DNA from 4 places in the Propionimicrobium sp. BV2F7 genome. Region 3 is predicted to be linked to each of the others. Evidence: riboswitches for the same ligand, from Rfam matches in the RefSeq annotation. Region 3 holds a riboswitch; each other region holds the start of a gene.
What was found. Region 3 has a riboswitch for cobalamin ahead of HMPREF1255_RS06355 (ABC transporter substrate-binding protein). Riboswitches for the same ligand answer to the same signal wherever they lie in the genome.

Region 1 (4,211 bases), on a different contig from region 3:
ACAAAGCCGGTGGCGCAAGCGTAGAAGCTGTGAAATTAATGCGCGAAACGGTCGGCAAAGAAATGGGTGTGAAAGCATCGGGTGGAATTAGAGATGCAGAAACAGCCGAAAAGATGATTAATGCGGGCGCCAATAGGCTCGGCCTGTCTAGCTCTCGCGCGGTTCTAGGAAAATAAACCAATTATCTATTAACAACGAGGTTAAAAAATGACTGATCAATTATTACTAGGCATAGACGTAGGAACGGGTGGAGTAAGGGTTGCTGCTGTTACCCCAGAGGGCGAAATGATCGCTACGGCTTCAGTTGCTGTAGAGACATACACCCCAAGGCCGGCTTGGGCTGAACAAAACCCTCAAGACTGGTGGGGTGGCTTGAAAGGCTCGTTGGCCGAATTGCTTGAAACTGTCTCGGCTGAACAAATCTGCGGTATCGCCGTCGATGGTACTTCCGCCACTGTTGTCGCTTGCGATAAGGACGGCGAACCCTTAAGGCCTGCATTGCTTTGGATGGATGTTAGGGCAGCTGACGAGGCAGAGAAGCTAACGAATACTGGCGATCCTGCACTTAAGTACGCTGGTATGCAGACTGTCTCCGCTGAATGGGGCATCCCGAAGCTGATGTGGCTCTCCAAGAATGAGCCAGAGGTATACGAGAAGGCTGAGGTATTCGCCGACTGTATTGACTGGATGAACTTCAAGCTCACCGGAGAGTGGGCGATGTCGATTTGTACGGCTACCTGTAAGTATTTCTACGATTCCAACTGGTCGGGTTGGCCTACTAACCTTTATGCAAAGGCAGGAATCCCTGACGCGTTAAGGAAACTTCCTCCGTCTGTTTTGAAGATGGGCGAGGTAGTTGGCGAGCTTAGCTCCAAGGCAGCTAGTGAACTGGGCCTTAAAGCTGGAATACCAGTCACTATGGGCGGCATCGATGCGCACGTTGGGGCTATTGGTCTAGGCGTTGTGGATGAAGGATCTTTGGCTCTGATCACAGGATCCTCACACGTTATGCTTGGCCAGACCGATCAGGCAATCTATTCCCAGGGGATTTGGGGAGCGTACTTTGATGCGATTATCCCTGGACAGTACACGGTCGAGGCAGGCCAGATTTCTTCCGGTTCTGTGAATAACTGGTTTACGCATAAGTTCACCGTTGAGGCCCACAAGCACGGTGACGACTCTGCCAGTTTGTATAACTACCTGAATGACTTGGCAAAAGAAATCCCTATCGGATGTGATGGTGTAATCGCGCTCGATCACTTCCAAGGCAACCGTTCGCCATTCTCTAACCCCTACTCTCGTGGCGCGTTTACAGGGTTGACTCTTTCTCACGGAGAAGGTCATTTGTATCGGGCAGTCTTAGAGTCTGTTTGTTACGGAACTAAGACAATTTTCGACACATTCCGGGAAAAGGGATTCGACCCGGTAAAGGTCGTCGTATCTGGTGGCCCGACGAAATCAAGATTCTGGATGCAAATGCATGCTGACGTGACGGGCGTTCCAATGTTGTTCCCGAAGAACACTGAGGGCCCGCTTATGGGATGTTCGATTCTTGCGTCAATAGGTGCCGGCTTGCACGATGATATTGGCAGTGCTGCAAAGGCGATGGTGACTATGGCCGATTCGATCGAGCCAAACCCTGAAGCCACAAGCGAGTACGAGTTCTACCACAAACGCTATCTAGAGATATATGAAGCTTTAGCTCCTATTAGCCGCAAGACGGCGCAGCATGTTTCTGGGTAACCAATTTATTTACTGAAAAGACGAGGGCGCTACCGGATGATTCCTGTGGCGCCCTCGTTTCATCTTCGCAGCTGAACATTCCGGTGATAATGGTTGCCCGTCTTGCCCCGCCCTAGGCCCTGACGTTGTGTGAAACCTTTGCAGAAGTAAAAAACTTATTTTTTGAGTCAACTTTGGCTCGTCTACGAGCCAAAAATGACACAATGACACTTTTCGTCCTAAATCCTTGGGCAAAACAATGCCAAAACATGGATTTGCTTGCCGTCCCACTACGGAAGTGTTACTTTGCTAGCAAGCGAATTGAGTATCACCTAATTAATTGATGGCAGGGAACATCGGTGAGAATCCGAGACTGACGCGCAGCGGTGATGGAGACGATTCGGCACGAAGCCACTGGGAAACCGGGAAGGCGCCGAAATTGATGGATCCTGAGTCCGAAAACCTTTCAATTCGTTCTTGGTTAACGCCCTCGCGAAAAGGGCCAGAAACTTGGAAGGAAAATGGGTCATAACTCTTTTGGCGACCGTAAATCTTTGTTCCTGCGCACAACCTTGAATTGCGGGTAGCGATGGCGAAAAAATTTCGTAGGCTGCCGGTCGCGCCAATCGTCGTTGCTTTAGTGATAGTAGCCATAGTCAGTGCGCTCTTCTCGCTGACGCTTGGGGCAGAAAAAGTTCCCGTCGAAGACGTCTTCGAAATCGTCAAGGCACGATTAACCGGTACAGCGACAACATCGCCGTTCGACACGATCATTTGGGAATTGCGTCTACCCAGGGCTTTGCTTTCGCTGTTGGTGGGGGCGGGGCTAGCGATCGCGGGCGCGGCAATGCAGACGCTCGTCCAAAATCCGCTCGCAGACCCGTACTTGCTGGGCATCTCGTCGGGTGCTTCCGTCGGCGCCACCGCGGTAATCGTCCTCGGCGTGTTCAGCAGCGTCGGTGTCTACGCTCTTTCGCTAGGCGCGATGGTGGGTGCGATCACGGCTAGCGCCGCGGTTTATTTCATCGCCCAAGCCCAAGGCGGCCTGACGCCGCTGAGGATGGTGCTCGCGGGTGTCGTGATGTCGTCGGCATTTAGCGCGCTTGCCTCCTTCATGGTCTTTCTTTCCGATGACAATCGCGCGGCTAACTCCGTGATGTTCTGGATGCTCGGTTCGGTTGCTGGCGCCACCTGGGAAAAGCTGATCGTGCCGGTCGTCGCCGTAGCGATTTCTTTGGTAGCGCTGATGCTAATTTCTTCTTGGATGGACGCCCTGATGACCGGTCCTTCAACTGCGGCAGCCCTGGGCATACGGGTTGGTGCTATGCGCAACGGCCTGTTCATCGGGTCCAGCGTGCTGATTGGTGTGCTGGTTGCTGTTGCAGGTGGTATCGGCTTTGTCGGCCTCATCATTCCGCACGCATCCAGGATGATCGTCGGCGCTCTCCATAAACGGATGTTGCCTGTGTGCGCGGCTGGTGGTGCGGTCTTCCTGCTTTGGGTTGACGTCATTTCGCGAGTCGTCGCCAGGCCTCAGGAAATGCCACTCGGCGTGGTTACTGGTGTTGTCGGAGCTCCGCTGTTCCTGTTCTTGATGGGCCGGCGCAGCTACGCGTTCGGAAGTAGGGACGCATGAGCAAGGTAGACCTGGAAAAGATCCAAGACGAAGATTATCTGAGGAAACGCTGCTTCATCAGCGTCCGTGGCGTGGCTGCCGCGGTCGGCGGTTACGTCGCCGTCAAGCACGTCAGCTTCGACGTGCCCTACGGCACCAAGCTGGCGCTGGTGGGCACGAACGGTGCTGGCAAGTCGACGCTGCTTCGCGCGCTCGCGGGCATCAACCCGGCAGTGGAGGGCATAGTCCGGATCGGCGAGCGGGACGTCACCGCGTACGCCCCGAAGACGCGCGCCCGAATTATCTCTTTCGTCGGTCAGGAGGAAAGCCCGCCGGCGGCCCTAACCCTAGGCGAGATGGTCAACCTGGGCAGGATTCCGCACCGCGCGCCCTGGTCGGTGGACGTCCACAAGGATAGGGACATCGTGGTCAGCGCGCTCGCTCAGGTGGGCCTGGACGATCGCATCGATTCTGCCTGCGATCACCTGTCTGGCGGTGAACGTCGTAGGGCGATGATCGCGCGTGGCCTGGCGCAGGGTTCCCCGATCTTCATGCTCGACGAGCCGACTAACCACTTGGATATCGCTTGGCAGCTGAAGCTCCTGAAACTGCTGACCACCCTCGAATGCACTGTCGTCGCAGCTATCCACGACCTCGATCTAGTGCTGCGCAACTTCGACATGGTTGCAGTCATGCACGCCGGCTCGATGATCGCGTTTGGCGAACCGAAAGACGTCATCAACACCCAACTTATGGACGAAGCTTTCAGGGTTGAGGCCATTCAGGCGCCCAACCCTGTGACGCATGAAACACATCTGCTGATTAGCAAAGGAAAGGAAGAAAAATGAAAATGCGGAAAGGTCTCCCGGCGCTG
Region 2 (4,211 bases), on a different contig from region 3:
TGTTGAATGCCACCGGAATGTGGAACGAGTTGGTGTAGTAGTCCTTGTCGGTGACGCCCTCGATGTCGCCGTAGCGCTCCTTATCCATGCGGACGAAGCGCCCTGACAGCCCCTCGGCGGGAGTGGCAATCAACGAGAAATTGAGCCGGTATTTCTCTGCGGCTTCGTCCGTGCGACGACGCATCTGGCGGACGATCTCCAGCCCCAGCGCCTGGGCCTTCTCCGACTGGCCGTGATGCTCGCCGATCAGCGCTATCAGGGTCTCGGCCAAGCCGATGAAGCCGATGGCTAAGGTGCCGTGCTTTAGCACTTCCGCCACTTGATCCTTCCAATCGAGCTTCTCAGAGTCGATCCAGACGCCCTGCCCCATCAGGAACGGGAAGTTGCAGACTCGACGCTTGCTTTGGATGGCTAGTCGCTCGAGTAGCTGGTCGATGACCAGATCGATTTCGGAATCTAGGCTCTTGAAGAACTCGGAGATAGATCCCCTAGCTTCGATCGCCAGTCTCGGCAGGTTGATCGACGTGAAGGACAAGTTGCCACGTCCGTGAGTGATCTCGCGTGTGGGGTCGGCGACGTTGCCCATGACGCGCGTACGGCAGCCCATGTATGCGACCTCGGTTTCCGGGTGGCCGAGCTTGTAGTACTGCCGGTTGAAGGGCGAGTCCAGGAACGAGAAGTTCGGGAACAGCCTCTTGGCGCTGACCCTGCAGGCCAGCTGGAAGAGGTCGTAATTCGGGTCGCCGGGGTTCAGGTTTACGCCCTCTGCGACACGGAAAATCTGGATCGGGAAGATCGCGGTTTCGCCGTGGCCCAGCCCTGCCTCCGTCGCCAGCAGCAGCTGCTGCATGACGAGCCTGCCCTCCGCGCTGACGTCCGTTCCGAAGTTGATTGAAGAGAACGGAGTCTGCGCCCCCGCACGGGAATTCATAGTGTTCAGGTTGTGCAGGAAGGCTTCCATGGCCTGATAGGTGGCACGACGAGTCTCGGTTTCGGCCTCTTTAAGAGCGAATTTCTGCACCTTGACAACGGTCTTTAACTCGATTCCGAGTGCCTCCGAGAGCTCTTCGGCCTCTTGCTTCAAAACGTCGTCGGTGGCAGAAAGCCTTGCGCGCAGCTCGACATCACCTAGTTTTTCGGCGGCTTCTTCGGCACCGAAAAGCCTGAACGCCTTCGCGAGGTTCGAGCGGTAGATGGAATTGAAGGTCATGCGCACGCCATCGGCCATGTCGTAGTCGAAGTTCGGCACCGCCTGGCCGCCATGCTGATCGTTCTGGTTGGACTGGATCGCAATACAGGCCAGCGAGGCGTAAGAGGTGATCGACTTGGGCTCACGGATGACGCCGTGGCCAGTTGAGAAGCCACCCTTGAACAGATCGCGAAGGCTGATCTGGCAGCAGGTCATGGTCAGCGTCAGGAAGTCTAGGTCGTGAATGTGAATATCGCCTGCGACATGAGCCGCGGCGTGATCAGGGTTAAGCACCCGAAGGATGTTGAACTGCTTGGCCGATTCGGAACCATACTGGAGCATGGTGCCCATTGCGGAATTTGCGTCGACGTTGGCATTCTCGCGCTGAGCATCCGATATCTCGGCGCCGAAGGTGATTTTGTCGAACGACTGCATCAGGCGGTTTTGCGCCTCCCGGGCGCGAGTGCGCTCGTTGCGGTAAAGAATGTAGGCCTTCGCGGTGTGAGGATAGCCGTAGCGCATCAGGGTGTCCTCGACGATGTTCTGCACATCCTCGACGCTCGGGGTGCTCAGCTCGCGACGCTGCAACTCTGCGAGCACTCCGAACGAAACCTGATGTGCGTGCTGCTTGGGGTTGTCTTGATCCGTGGCGGCGAATGCCTTGGTCAGCGCGTCGATGACCTTGCCTAGATCGAAATCGACGACCCTGCCATCGCGCTTGTGAATAGAAATTGGGGTAATGACGTGCGTGTGCGCGCGCGTTTCAACCGACATGCTTTCTCCTCGAAGCTCGGATTAAATCGCAAAACCTCTTTGCGATATGCCGGCAGGTATTCGGACTTAAGGGCTAAAACCTACTTAGCGCGCTTCCCAGCCTTTTTCAGCCAGTGCTTCTGTTCGCCGTTCGTTCCCTATTACCGCTGCGGGACAGCTCCGGATTCTCACCGGATTCCCTCTTGCGTCACCCCAAAACCACTGCATCTAGTGGCCACTGTGGTGAACCAGCACTAGATAAGGTACTCCTGATCTTGTGCCATATCCACCCGGACACACCATCGAACCGGTTAAACGAAAAGATTCTTGCGTCCGCCGAATGGGCCAAAATAGTCGATGCGCGTTCGTGCGGAGTGGGCAAATTAATAAAGATGTGGGCCACGCCCGAAAGCATGACCCACACGTTTAGAGTTTATTCGATTAAGAGTTCTTAGCTCGGTTGCGGGCCTTCGCGCGGTCGCGAGCGTCCAGCAGAACCTTGCGGACGCGAACAACGTCCGGGGTGACCTCTAGGCACTCGTCGGCAGCACAATACTCCAGCGACTGCTCCAGGCTCATCCTGCGTGGCGGAATCAACCGCTCAAGCTCGTCGCCGGTGGCCGAACGCATGTTGGTCAAATGCTTTTCCTTGGTGGGGTTGACATCCATGTCGTCGGGACGAGAGTTCTCGCCGACAACCATGCCCTCGTAGGTGTCGTCGCCCGGAGCAACAAACAGAGTGCCGCGCTCTTGCAGGTTGAACAATGCATAGCTATTGACGGTGCCCTGCCTGTCAGCAACCAGCGACCCGGTCTGACGGGTGCGCAGCGTGCCAACCCAAGGCGTGTAGCCCTCGAAGACGTGGTTCATAATGCCGGTGCCTCGAGTGTTAGTCAGGAACTCAGTGCGGAAACCGAGCATGCCACGGCTAGGCACTACGTATTCCAGGCGAACCCAGCCGGAACCGTTGTTCGACATCTTCTCGAGCTGCCCCTTGCGCTGACCAAGCAGCTCGGTGACTGCTCCAAGGTGCTCTTCGGGGATGTCGATGGTCAGGCGCTCGGTCGGCTCCTGAGTTACTCCGTCAATCTCCTGGGTGACGACCTGCGGCTTACCGACGGTAAGCTCGAAGCCTTCGCGCCTCATCATCTCCACCAAGACGGCGAGCTGCAGCTCACCACGGCCCTGAACCTCCCAGGTGTCTGGGCGCTCGGTGAGCAGAACACGGATGGATACGTTACCGATGAGCTCGGCGTCGAGCCTGTTCTTAACCAGACGAGCCGTCAGCTGAGTACCGGAACGCCCGGCAAGCGGCGAGGTGTTGATACCGATGGTCATTGAAATCGAAGGCTCGTCGACGTGGATAAGCGGCAAAGCAACCGGGTTCTCCGGGTCGGCGAGAGTTTCACCGATGGTGATCTCGTCGATGCCAGCGACTGCGATGATGTCGCCAGGGCCTGCCTTCTCTACGGAGACGCGCTCCAGACCATCGGTCATCAGGAGCTCGGAAAGTTTAACGTTCTTGACCGAGCCGTCACGACGGATCCAGGCGACCGTCTGGCCTCGGGTGATTTCACCTGCGACGATGCGGCAAAGCGCTAGGCGGCCAAGGTACGGCGAGGAATCGAGGTTTGTTACGTGGGCCTGCAGGCTCGCGCCTTCCTCGTAGGTCGGAGCAGGGATGGTGTCCATGATCACCTTGAACAGCGGCTCGAGCGTGTTACTGTCGGGCAGTTCACCGTCTGCGGGACGGTTCAAAGATGCCTTACCGGCCTTGGCGGAGGCGTAGACGACCGGGAAGTCGAGACCCGTCTCGTCGTCGTCAGCGATTAGGTCTAGGAACAGCTCGTAGGTTTCCTCCTCAACGGCCTCGATGCGGGCGTCAGGACGATCCACCTTGTTGATAACAACGATGATCGGCAGCTTCTTTTCCAGTGCCTTGCTGAGCACGAAGCGAGTCTGCGGCAGCGGGCCCTCCGATGCGTCGACGAGTAGCAGAACGCCGTCAACCATCTCTAGGCCGCGCTCAACCTCGCCGCCGAAGTCAGCGTGACCGGGGGTATCGATGATGTTGATGACCGCCTCGGCGCCGCCAACGTTGTGACGTATTGCGGTGTTCTTAGCGAGAATGGTGATGCCCTTTTCGCGCTCAAGATCCATCGAATCCATCACCCGTGTGGCAACATCCGCGCCCTCTCGGAAAACACCAGACTGCCAAAGCATGGCGTCAACGAGCGTAGTTTTGCCATGGTCGACGTGTGCGACGATA
Region 3 (4,211 bases):
CCTGAGCCCCTCGGCAAAAATGAGCATCAGGATGATCGCCACCAGGAAGCCAGGAATAGCCGAAAACAGGCTTGTGATGCCCAGAAAAATTCGGTCTAGCAAGCTGTCCTTGTGGAGCGCGAGCAAATAACCCAGCGGCAGGGAGATCAACACCAGAATGGCCATGGCCAGCAGCGAAAGCTGCAGCGTCACGGGAATCCTGAGAAGTAGATCGTGCTCAATAGAGCGGCTCGTCATGAACGAGACACCAATATTCCCCCGCAACAGTTGACCAACCCAAAGGATGTACTGCTCGAAGAACGAACGGTCCAGACCAAGCTCGCGACGAACCATAGCGAGCTGTTCGTCGCTTGGTGCGTCCACTCCGTCCGAAGCCAAGATCGCGTAGGCCGGATCTCCTGGGGCAATATGCCCCAGGAGAAAGCTAAGCAGTGTGATACCGAAAAGCGTGAGCAGTCCGGTCACCGCATAGCGGCCAGCGATTCGAAGAATCTTGGACATTAAGCGAGGTACATCTTCGAGAGCGTAACGCCGTAAGACGTAGCCTCATAGCCCTTAAGATCCTTGCTGTGCACAACCAGGTAACTGTCATGGTACAGCGGGATGGTCGGCAGGGTCTCAATAGCGAGCTCCTGCAGTTCCTTGTAGATTTCGATCCTCTTGTTCTCGTCCAGCTCCGCAGCCGCCTTGCTCAGCAGCTCGGTGGCCTCCGGGTTGTCGTAGCGGCCGCCATTATCAGGACCCATGAAGACCTTGAGCATGGTAATCGGCTCGCCGTCAGGCATGCCCTGGGTGTGGAACGAAAGATCGAAGTTGCCTTCCTTGCGGCGCTTCATCTGCTCGGAGCCCTCGAGAATGGTGATCTCGACGTCGATGCCAAGCTCCTTCAGCGCGGACTGAACGTATTCGGCCTGTTCCTTGTAGGGGTAGCGGTCGATGCCGTACTGCGGCACCAACAGTTCGAGTGAGATTCGGTTGTCGCCGAGAACCTCAGCTGCCAGCTTCTTAGCTTCTTCAGGATCGTACTTCGGCTTGTCCTGCTTGTAGCCCAGCTCGCTAGCATTCAGCGGGTTGGAGGTTGCCACCGCGAAGCCGTGGTAGAACTCGTCGACAATCATCTGACGGTCGATAGCCAAAGACATTGCCTTAACCAGACGGGGATCGTTGAGGTATTCCTTCGACTGGTTCACCTGCATGAAGTGGGTGATGGTCGACGGCTTGTACGAAGCCTCGAACTTGCCGGAATCGACGAGTTCCTTAGCCTGCGAGGGCCAGATGGCGCCGATGTCAAGAACGCCCTGGATCTCGCCGGACCTCAGCGCGGCAGCGCGGGTATCGGAGCTAGGCATGGAAAGAACTTTGACGGACTTCGTCTTGGCCTTTTCACCCCAGTAGTCTTCATTGGCCTCGAGAATCGTGTATTGATCCTGCTGGTGCTCGGTGATCTTGAAGGGGCCGGTCCCCTGAACGACGGTGGCGAAATCGCCGTTTTCGTCCAAGCATTTGGGACTAACCATCGGGCTACCGAAGTTCGTCAGACGCTGAATAGCGGTGGGCGAAGGCTCGCTGAAGACCAGCTTGACGGTGTTATCGTCGACCTTTTCGGTGTGGTCGAGGCCAGGGTAGGTCTTCTTGGCGTCAATGGTGTAGAACGGCGATTTCTTGGGGCTGTGCTTCACAACGCGCTCGATATTGGCGATCACAGCGTCAGCATTAAACGGCTCACCATCGTGGAATTTGACGTTCTCACGCAGCTTGATTGTCCATTCTTTACCATCTGGGGACATTTCCCAGCTGGTTGCAAGGGACGGAGCTGCGTGGCCGTCCTCGCCAAGGAGCACGAGTGGCTCCCAAACCTGCATGATCAGGCTGGTGTAATAGCCGTCCTTTTCACCGGGGGTTAGATCACGGGGAGCAGCGAGGACTACCTGCTTGTCACTCTGACCGGCATCACTTTCAGCGGAGGTTTTGGCACCAGTGCCACATCCGGTAAGAGCCAGCAGAACGGCCATCGCCGCGGCCAGCATCTTTAAGATACGTTTCACCTTTTCTCCTAGTTTTTTGAGATGAGCTTGCGGCTATGCGGCAAAACGCGAATGAAATACAGCCATCCTCGTGGCCGCAAAGCACTTCTTCAGTTAGAGAGGTATCTGACTTAGCTCATCGCATCACAGTTACGGGATAGTTCGGGGTTCTCACCCGATTCCCTCTTGGCAAGGAAGCCTATATTTATTCCACAGGATTTGCCACCGTGTAGGGCATTTTCGGGGCGGATCGAAGTTTGATTTAGCCGACCGGCGCTGTCTTCGATTCGTCCAGGACGATGCACACTTCGTCGCCTGGGCACAGGGTGGCGGCACGGTCAATGAATCGCCGTTCGTGCGAGTCCTGGAGCTGACCGGTGTGCCCGCCGCACACATCATGAACGCGATCTTTTTGGTGGCGGCTCTGTCCGCAGCGAACGGCTGCGTGTAGCCGAGAGTGGCCGGGTCACGGGTGACTACCGCCTGCAGATCGCAGAGCACGGCGTCACGAATATCCGGGTCAATCAAGGCATCGTCGATCAAACATTCCAGCGCCGAGGCCGTCATCGCTTGATTGGCAAGCTTGCCAGCAAGCAGAGAACTCAGCGCGGACTCCAAGCTGGGGTGGCGCAAGATGGCCTCGTGCAGGAAACCAGCTAGTGCTGGCTCGGCATCGCGGTTGGCCTCTACCCGAACCTGAGCCCAGATTTGATCGTTTGGAACAGTCTTCAAACCACCAGGCTACCCGCACATCAAGAAATTTAACGCTGTGTTTTAACCCCAAAATGGTTACGGTCACCTGCCTCTTTTATACCAAACTGATTTTCGCAAAGGCGCTATTCATGGCGCTCATCCTGAACCACTGCTGAGCGGCTATTTTCAGCTATCCGGTAACTAAAAAAGCAGCCTAGCGGCATCAAATTTCTTTTGACGATGCTGCTAGGCTGCGTTAATTTAACCAGTTGCTTTAGTCTTTACGTCTGCGGGCCACCACATAGCTGGCGCCAGCAGCAGCAATCAGCAAAGCAGCTGCATTAGCATTGCCCTCTGCCCCGGTGTTAGGCACACCACGCTTTGCTTTATGCTTCTTGTCTGCCATCTTCTCGGAAGTCTGGTTAGCAGAATCCTGCTTATCAGTTTCTTTGTTTCCTTCAGATTTTTTGCTTCCTTCAGGTTGTCCAGCATTCTGTGGACCCTTGGCAGCGTTAAGCTGTGCCTCCAACACGCCGAGCTTTACTCGAGCGTCTTTCAACTCAGCCTGGAAAGTGTCTAGGTCTTGCTTAGCCTTTTGGACTGCTTCAGTCTTCTCAGCAAGAGTTTTTTCAGCTTGCTGCAGTTCTGGTGAAGCTGGCAGAGCGTCCATTAGCGCCTGGAGCCTGGCTGAAGCATTTTTCACAATAGCTTCAGCATCTTTCAGATCTGCTTCAGCTCCGTCTACCTTAGCGGTGGCAGCAGCTAATTTCTGGGCTGCTTGCGGATCTTTTGCAGCAATACCATCGTATTCCTGCTGGGCTTTGGTAAAGTTCTTTTCAGTTTCTTGCTTTAGCTGATTTGCCTTGTCCAGGTTGGCTTTAGCAGCTTTAGCCACCTGATCAGCAGTCTCAACCGCCTTAACCAGTTCGTTAGCCTTAGCTACCTCTTGACGTGCTGTGTTAAGCTCATTGTTCTTTTGTGAAACTTCCTGATTTGCCTTTATCGCAGCGGCATTCGCAGATGTAACCTTTGGCTTCAGCTCATCACGCTTTTGTTCTGCCGCGACTAGCTGCTCTCGGACAGCTTCAGTTTCAGTAGTAAGATCTTGCTGAATTTTCTTCGCATCTTCCAAAGCCTGTTCTGCTTGCCTTACCTGCGCAGCGAAATTGATTACTTCAGTGGAAAATTTGTTGTATTCAGCCTTGACAGTTGCCTCATGCTCTTTAGCTTTGGCAAGTTTCTGATTGGCGGCTTCCATAGCTGCCTTTGCAGTCTCGGTCTTGCCAGCATCACTACCCTGCTTTGCAGCTTCATATTCCTGCTTAAGCTGATTTGCCTCAGCTTCAGCATCCTTAACATCCTGCTGAGCTTTTTTCAGCTCAGTATCTTTTTCCTGGATTTTGGCTGGCAGTTGCTGCTGCTTGGCCTTGAGCTCCTGATACTTTTCACTAGCCTGGATGGTATTTTTGCTTGCTTCTGAAACCTTATCCTTTT
Region 4 (4,211 bases), 110 kb from region 3:
TCGATGCCATTAGCTTCGAAGATCGGCTGCACCATCGAAGATGAATTGAAAGCCGATAACTTATCTGACCCTGGCGTAACGAAGACAGCGACGGCCTTAGCCCCTTTAACTTCCGAGGAAGGTTTGATTTTTTGGATCTGGGCTTCAGAATTTTTCTTAACTTCCTCAGCCTTTTTCTCTACTTGGAATATCTTTCCCATCTTTTCGATTTCGTTATCTACAAGGCCAAAATCTGCGTGATCTAGCTTGTAATTGGGGCAGTAGGAATCTGGTGAATAGAGCGGGACACCTGCTTCTGCCAAGGCCTTTCTGTCGACAGCTTTGTCGTAGCCAATAACCAGATCGACGTTCATGTCCAGGACGGTTTCAGTTGCTACCGTAGAACCACCGGTACCGAGTTTCCCGGACTCAGCTGATTCGATCTTATCCAGCTTTTTCTTAAGCTCTGGGCGAACGTTTTTAATGCGGTCATCACCAGCGCGGAAAACTACTTTATCTAGCACGCCTAGCTCATCGAGGATCGATGAGTTGACGTCTGAGATCATTAACACGCGCTCGGGAGCCTTGTCTAAGGTCAGGGTTTCGTCGCAGCTTTTGACCTGGATTTTTTCGGGTGCCGACGAACTTTCTGCAGCTTTCTTGTCTGCGGCTGACTGTCCGCAAGAAGCTAGCGGGACGGCTAAGGCCAATGCGGCCAGTGCACAAACGAACTTCTTCATTCGTTTACTCCTTTTCTTTTTGTTGTCGCTGGTTACTTCATTCGCCTAACCAGCAAGACGATGAATGGCACGCCAACCATGCCGGTGATTACCCCGATCGGCATTTCAATCGGGGCGAAAGCTATGCGCGCGAACGTGTCGGCGATAACCAAGAAGAATGCTCCCGCAAGGGCGCAGCCAAGCGTCAAAACTCTGTGCGAAGAGCCGACGATCGAGCGCATCACGTGCGGAATAATTAGGCCGACGAAACCTATCGCGCCCGATGATGCCACAGCGATGCCGATTACGGCAGAGACGGGAATCAGGATCGCCAGCCTCGCCTTGGTTGGCTCGATGCCAACCGATTGGGCCGTGCGATCTCCGCTGGACAGGGCGTCGAGAACTGGGCCGAAAAGCGCCACGACAACTGAGAAAATGAGGGCCGTAACAATCAGTGGAACCGCCTGCGACCAGTTAGCGCGGGCAAGCGAGCCAAGCATCCAGAACATGACGGCTTGAGTTGCCTCCGGCGTGCCCGAAGAGAAGATGATGAAGTTGGTTAGAGCCTGGAAGCCGAAGTTGGCCGCTAGGCCGGCGAGAATCAATCGCAGAGACGATCCGGAATTTCCCGTCACCAGAAGCAGAAACAGCGTTGCCGCCAGCGCGCCCGCGAATGCGGCCAAGCCAACCGACCAAGAAGCGATAGACCCGAACAGAATTATCATTGCAGCAGCGCCCGTCGAGGCACCCGAGCTGACGCCTAACACGTACGGTTCGGCCAGGGGGTTGCGCACCACAGCCTGCATCACGGCACCTGCAATGCCCAGGATCGCACCAATAGCCAAGCCCGAGATGATTCTAGGTAGACGGGTCTTCCAGACGATTGCATCCACGTTCTGGCTCCACGTGATGTCGACGTCCAGACTTGGGATGTGACTTTTGATGACGCCGATGACGTCGCCGACGGACACGGCGGCCGGGCCAATAGCGATCGTAACCAATGGCAAAACGAGGACTGCAGCCAGCAAAGCGAAGAGAATCAGCCGTTGGCGGCGCCTCGTCTTGCCGTAAAGCTCGAGTGTCTTTGCGGTGGCTGTATCGCTCACGAATCTTCTTTCTGTTCAAGCCGTCTTGCGCGGCGTACAAAAATATTCGACAGCCCAGGTTTTCGGACTTGTTCGCTAAGCGACTTCACCGTTGCGCGACAGTTCTGGATACAAACCAGAATTCCCCTGTGGCTAACTACATAGAACCTATCAGCAATATGTGAAAATGGACATCCGTATTAAAAATTGCAAAGAAAATCCCGCAGGCATTAGGCGTCTGCGGGATTTTCTTAGTTTATGTGCCGTTAGTCGTGGCCAGAGTCCATCGCGGCGCGGTCGAGAACCTCGCCCTCGGTGGAATCGATGCCGCGGTTCGCGATCTCGCCTGCGCGTCCAGGCTGCAGCTCGCCGAGCAGATCCTGAGTCGCGCCAGCGGTGATCTGACCCTGCGAAGCGTAGGTTTCCAGCTTGCTGCGCGAATCCGCGATGTCCAGGTTGCGCATGGTGAGCTGGCCGATGCGGTCCGTCGGGCCGAAGGCGGCGTCCTCAACGCGTTCCATCGACAGACGATCCGGGTGATAGCTGAAACCCGGGCCGCGGGTGTCCATGATGGAGTAGTCCCAGCCGCGCCGCAGCCTGATGACCACCTCGCCGGTGACGACTGCAGCAACCCAGCGGGCGATGGAATCGCGCGTCATCAGCGACTGCGGATCCATCCAGCGGCCCTCGTAAAGCTTGCGCCCGAGCTTCTGGCCCTCAGCGTGGTAGTTGGCCAGCGTGTCCTCGTTGTGAATCGCATTAATCAGGCGCTCGTAGGCGATCCACAGCAGCGCCATGCCCGGTGCCTCGTAGATGCCGCGGCTCTTCGCCTCGATGATGCGGTTCTCGATCTGGTCGCTCATGCCCAGGCCATGGCGGCCGCCGATCTCGTTTGCCTTAAGCACCAGGTCAACGCGCGAATCGAAGTGCTCGCCGTTGATGGCAACAGGGAAGCCCTCGACAAACTCGATGGTGACGTCCTCGGTGTCGATCTGGACGTCCGGATCCCAGAATTTGACGCCCATGATCGGTTCGACGTCCTCCAGGGATGCATCCAGCAGCTCGAGGGTCTTGGCCTCGTGGGTCGCGCCCCAAATGTTTGCGTCGGTGGAGTAGGCCTTCTCCTTCGAGTCGCGGTAGGGCAGATCGCGCTTGGTCAGCCAAACGCTCATCTCGTCGCGGCCGCCAAGCTCGGAGACGAAGTCCTCGTCCAGCCAAGGCTTGTAGATGCGCAGCTGCGGGTTAGCGAGTAGGCCGTAGCGGTAGAAACGCTCGATGTCGTTGCCTTTGTAGGTGGAGCCGTCGCCCCAAATGTTTACGTCGTCTTCGGCCATGGCGCGAACCAGCAGCGTTCCGGTGACTGCGCGGCCGATTGGAGTGGTGTTGAAGTACGGGCGGCCGGCGCTGGTGACGTTGAACGCGCCACACTGCAGAGCCATCAGGCCCTGATCGACCAGCGATTCCTTGCAGTCGACCAGGCGCGAAAGCTCGGCGCCGTACTGCAGGGCACGGCCGGGAACCGACTCGATATCTGGCTCGTCGTACTGGCCGATGTCTGCAGTGTAAGTGCAGGGAATTGCGCCCTTTTCACGCATCCAAGCCACTGCTACCGACGTATCGAGGCCACCTGAGAAGGCGATGCCAACGCGCTCGCCTGCGGGCAAAGAAGTTAATACTTTAGACACGCCCGCTAGCTTAACGCGCTAAAGTAATAATTTCCACATTGACCGAATAAACTTTCGATAGTTGCGATAGTGACCAACTCGCCTCGAACGGGGGAGTGCTGATTCGCCGCTTATATAGATGTGGAATTTAATCTCGCAAGTGCGTGACAAAATGTGGTCGCTAAGGCATAAAATTCGGCAGCAGGATGAAATTCGTCTCTCCAGCAAGGGGAAACGCGTTTAGATTGCAAACTTACTAATCCAGCAGCCACGTCTTGTCGCGGTGTGACTAGATGAAAACCGGCCGACGCCCAAACGGACGCCGGCCGGCAACTAATAGAAATAATTATCGAGGCTGGTCGACTGCCAAAACGATCTTGCCCATCAACTGGCCAGAGTCGAGCATCTCGTGAGCCTCAGCCGCATTCTCCATCGGGAAAACGGTAATATCAGGCAACGAGAGAGTCTCATCCTCGTAAAGCGGCCAAATCTTTTCGCGAACAGCCTGGGCGATTTCTGACTTCTGCTCAGTCGGACGGAACCGCAAGCTCGTCGCCGTGATGGTGCCGCGCTTGTTGAGCAGCTTGCCGATGTTTAGCTCACCCTTGACGCCCTTCTGCATGCCGATGATCACCATGCGCCCATCCTGAGCCAGGCAATCGACATTCGGCTGCAGATATTTAGCGCCAATGATGTCCAGGATCACGTCCACGCCCTTGCCGTCGGTCGCGTTCTTGACGCGCTCGGGCCAGTCCGTGTTGTAG

Region 1: linked by a shared signal. The riboswitch ahead of HMPREF1255_RS06600 (iron ABC transporter permease) and the one ahead of HMPREF1255_RS06355 (ABC transporter substrate-binding protein) in region 3 are both predicted to bind cobalamin.
Region 2: linked by a shared signal. The riboswitch ahead of HMPREF1255_RS07715 (anaerobic ribonucleoside triphosphate reductase) and the one ahead of HMPREF1255_RS06355 (ABC transporter substrate-binding protein) in region 3 are both predicted to bind cobalamin.
Region 4: linked by a shared signal. The riboswitch ahead of HMPREF1255_RS05895 (iron ABC transporter permease) and the one ahead of HMPREF1255_RS06355 (ABC transporter substrate-binding protein) in region 3 are both predicted to bind cobalamin.

What each region holds. Positions count from the first base shown of each region.
Region 1 covers NZ_AZIS01000005.1:29,711-33,921, forward strand. The annotation lists gene deoC (deoxyribose-phosphate aldolase) at 1-176, shown strand, start outside; gene HMPREF1255_RS06595 (ribulokinase) at 208-1,743, shown strand; cobalamin riboswitch at 2,028-2,208, shown strand; gene HMPREF1255_RS06600 (iron ABC transporter permease) at 2,312-3,358, shown strand; gene HMPREF1255_RS06605 (ABC transporter ATP-binding protein) at 3,355-4,185, shown strand; gene HMPREF1255_RS06610 (ABC transporter substrate-binding protein) at 4,182-4,211, shown strand, end outside.
Region 2 covers NZ_AZIS01000005.1:283,136-287,346, reverse strand. The annotation lists gene HMPREF1255_RS07715 (anaerobic ribonucleoside triphosphate reductase) at 1-1,963, opposite strand, end outside; cobalamin riboswitch at 1,997-2,210, opposite strand; gene typA (translational GTPase TypA) at 2,384-4,211, opposite strand, start outside.
Region 3 covers NZ_AZIS01000004.1:443,820-448,030, reverse strand. The annotation lists gene HMPREF1255_RS06360 (ABC transporter permease) at 1-501, opposite strand, end outside; gene HMPREF1255_RS06355 (ABC transporter substrate-binding protein) at 501-2,045, opposite strand; cobalamin riboswitch at 2,124-2,253, opposite strand; partial or broken gene cysE (serine O-acetyltransferase) at 2,520-2,756, opposite strand; gene HMPREF1255_RS06345 (hypothetical protein) at 2,992-4,211, opposite strand, start outside.
Region 4 covers NZ_AZIS01000004.1:334,546-338,756, reverse strand. The annotation lists gene HMPREF1255_RS05900 (ABC transporter substrate-binding protein) at 1-719, opposite strand, end outside; gene HMPREF1255_RS05895 (iron ABC transporter permease) at 752-1,738, opposite strand; cobalamin riboswitch at 1,840-1,969, opposite strand; gene argG (argininosuccinate synthase) at 2,050-3,468, opposite strand; gene HMPREF1255_RS05885 (NAD(P)H-quinone oxidoreductase) at 3,794-4,211, opposite strand, start outside.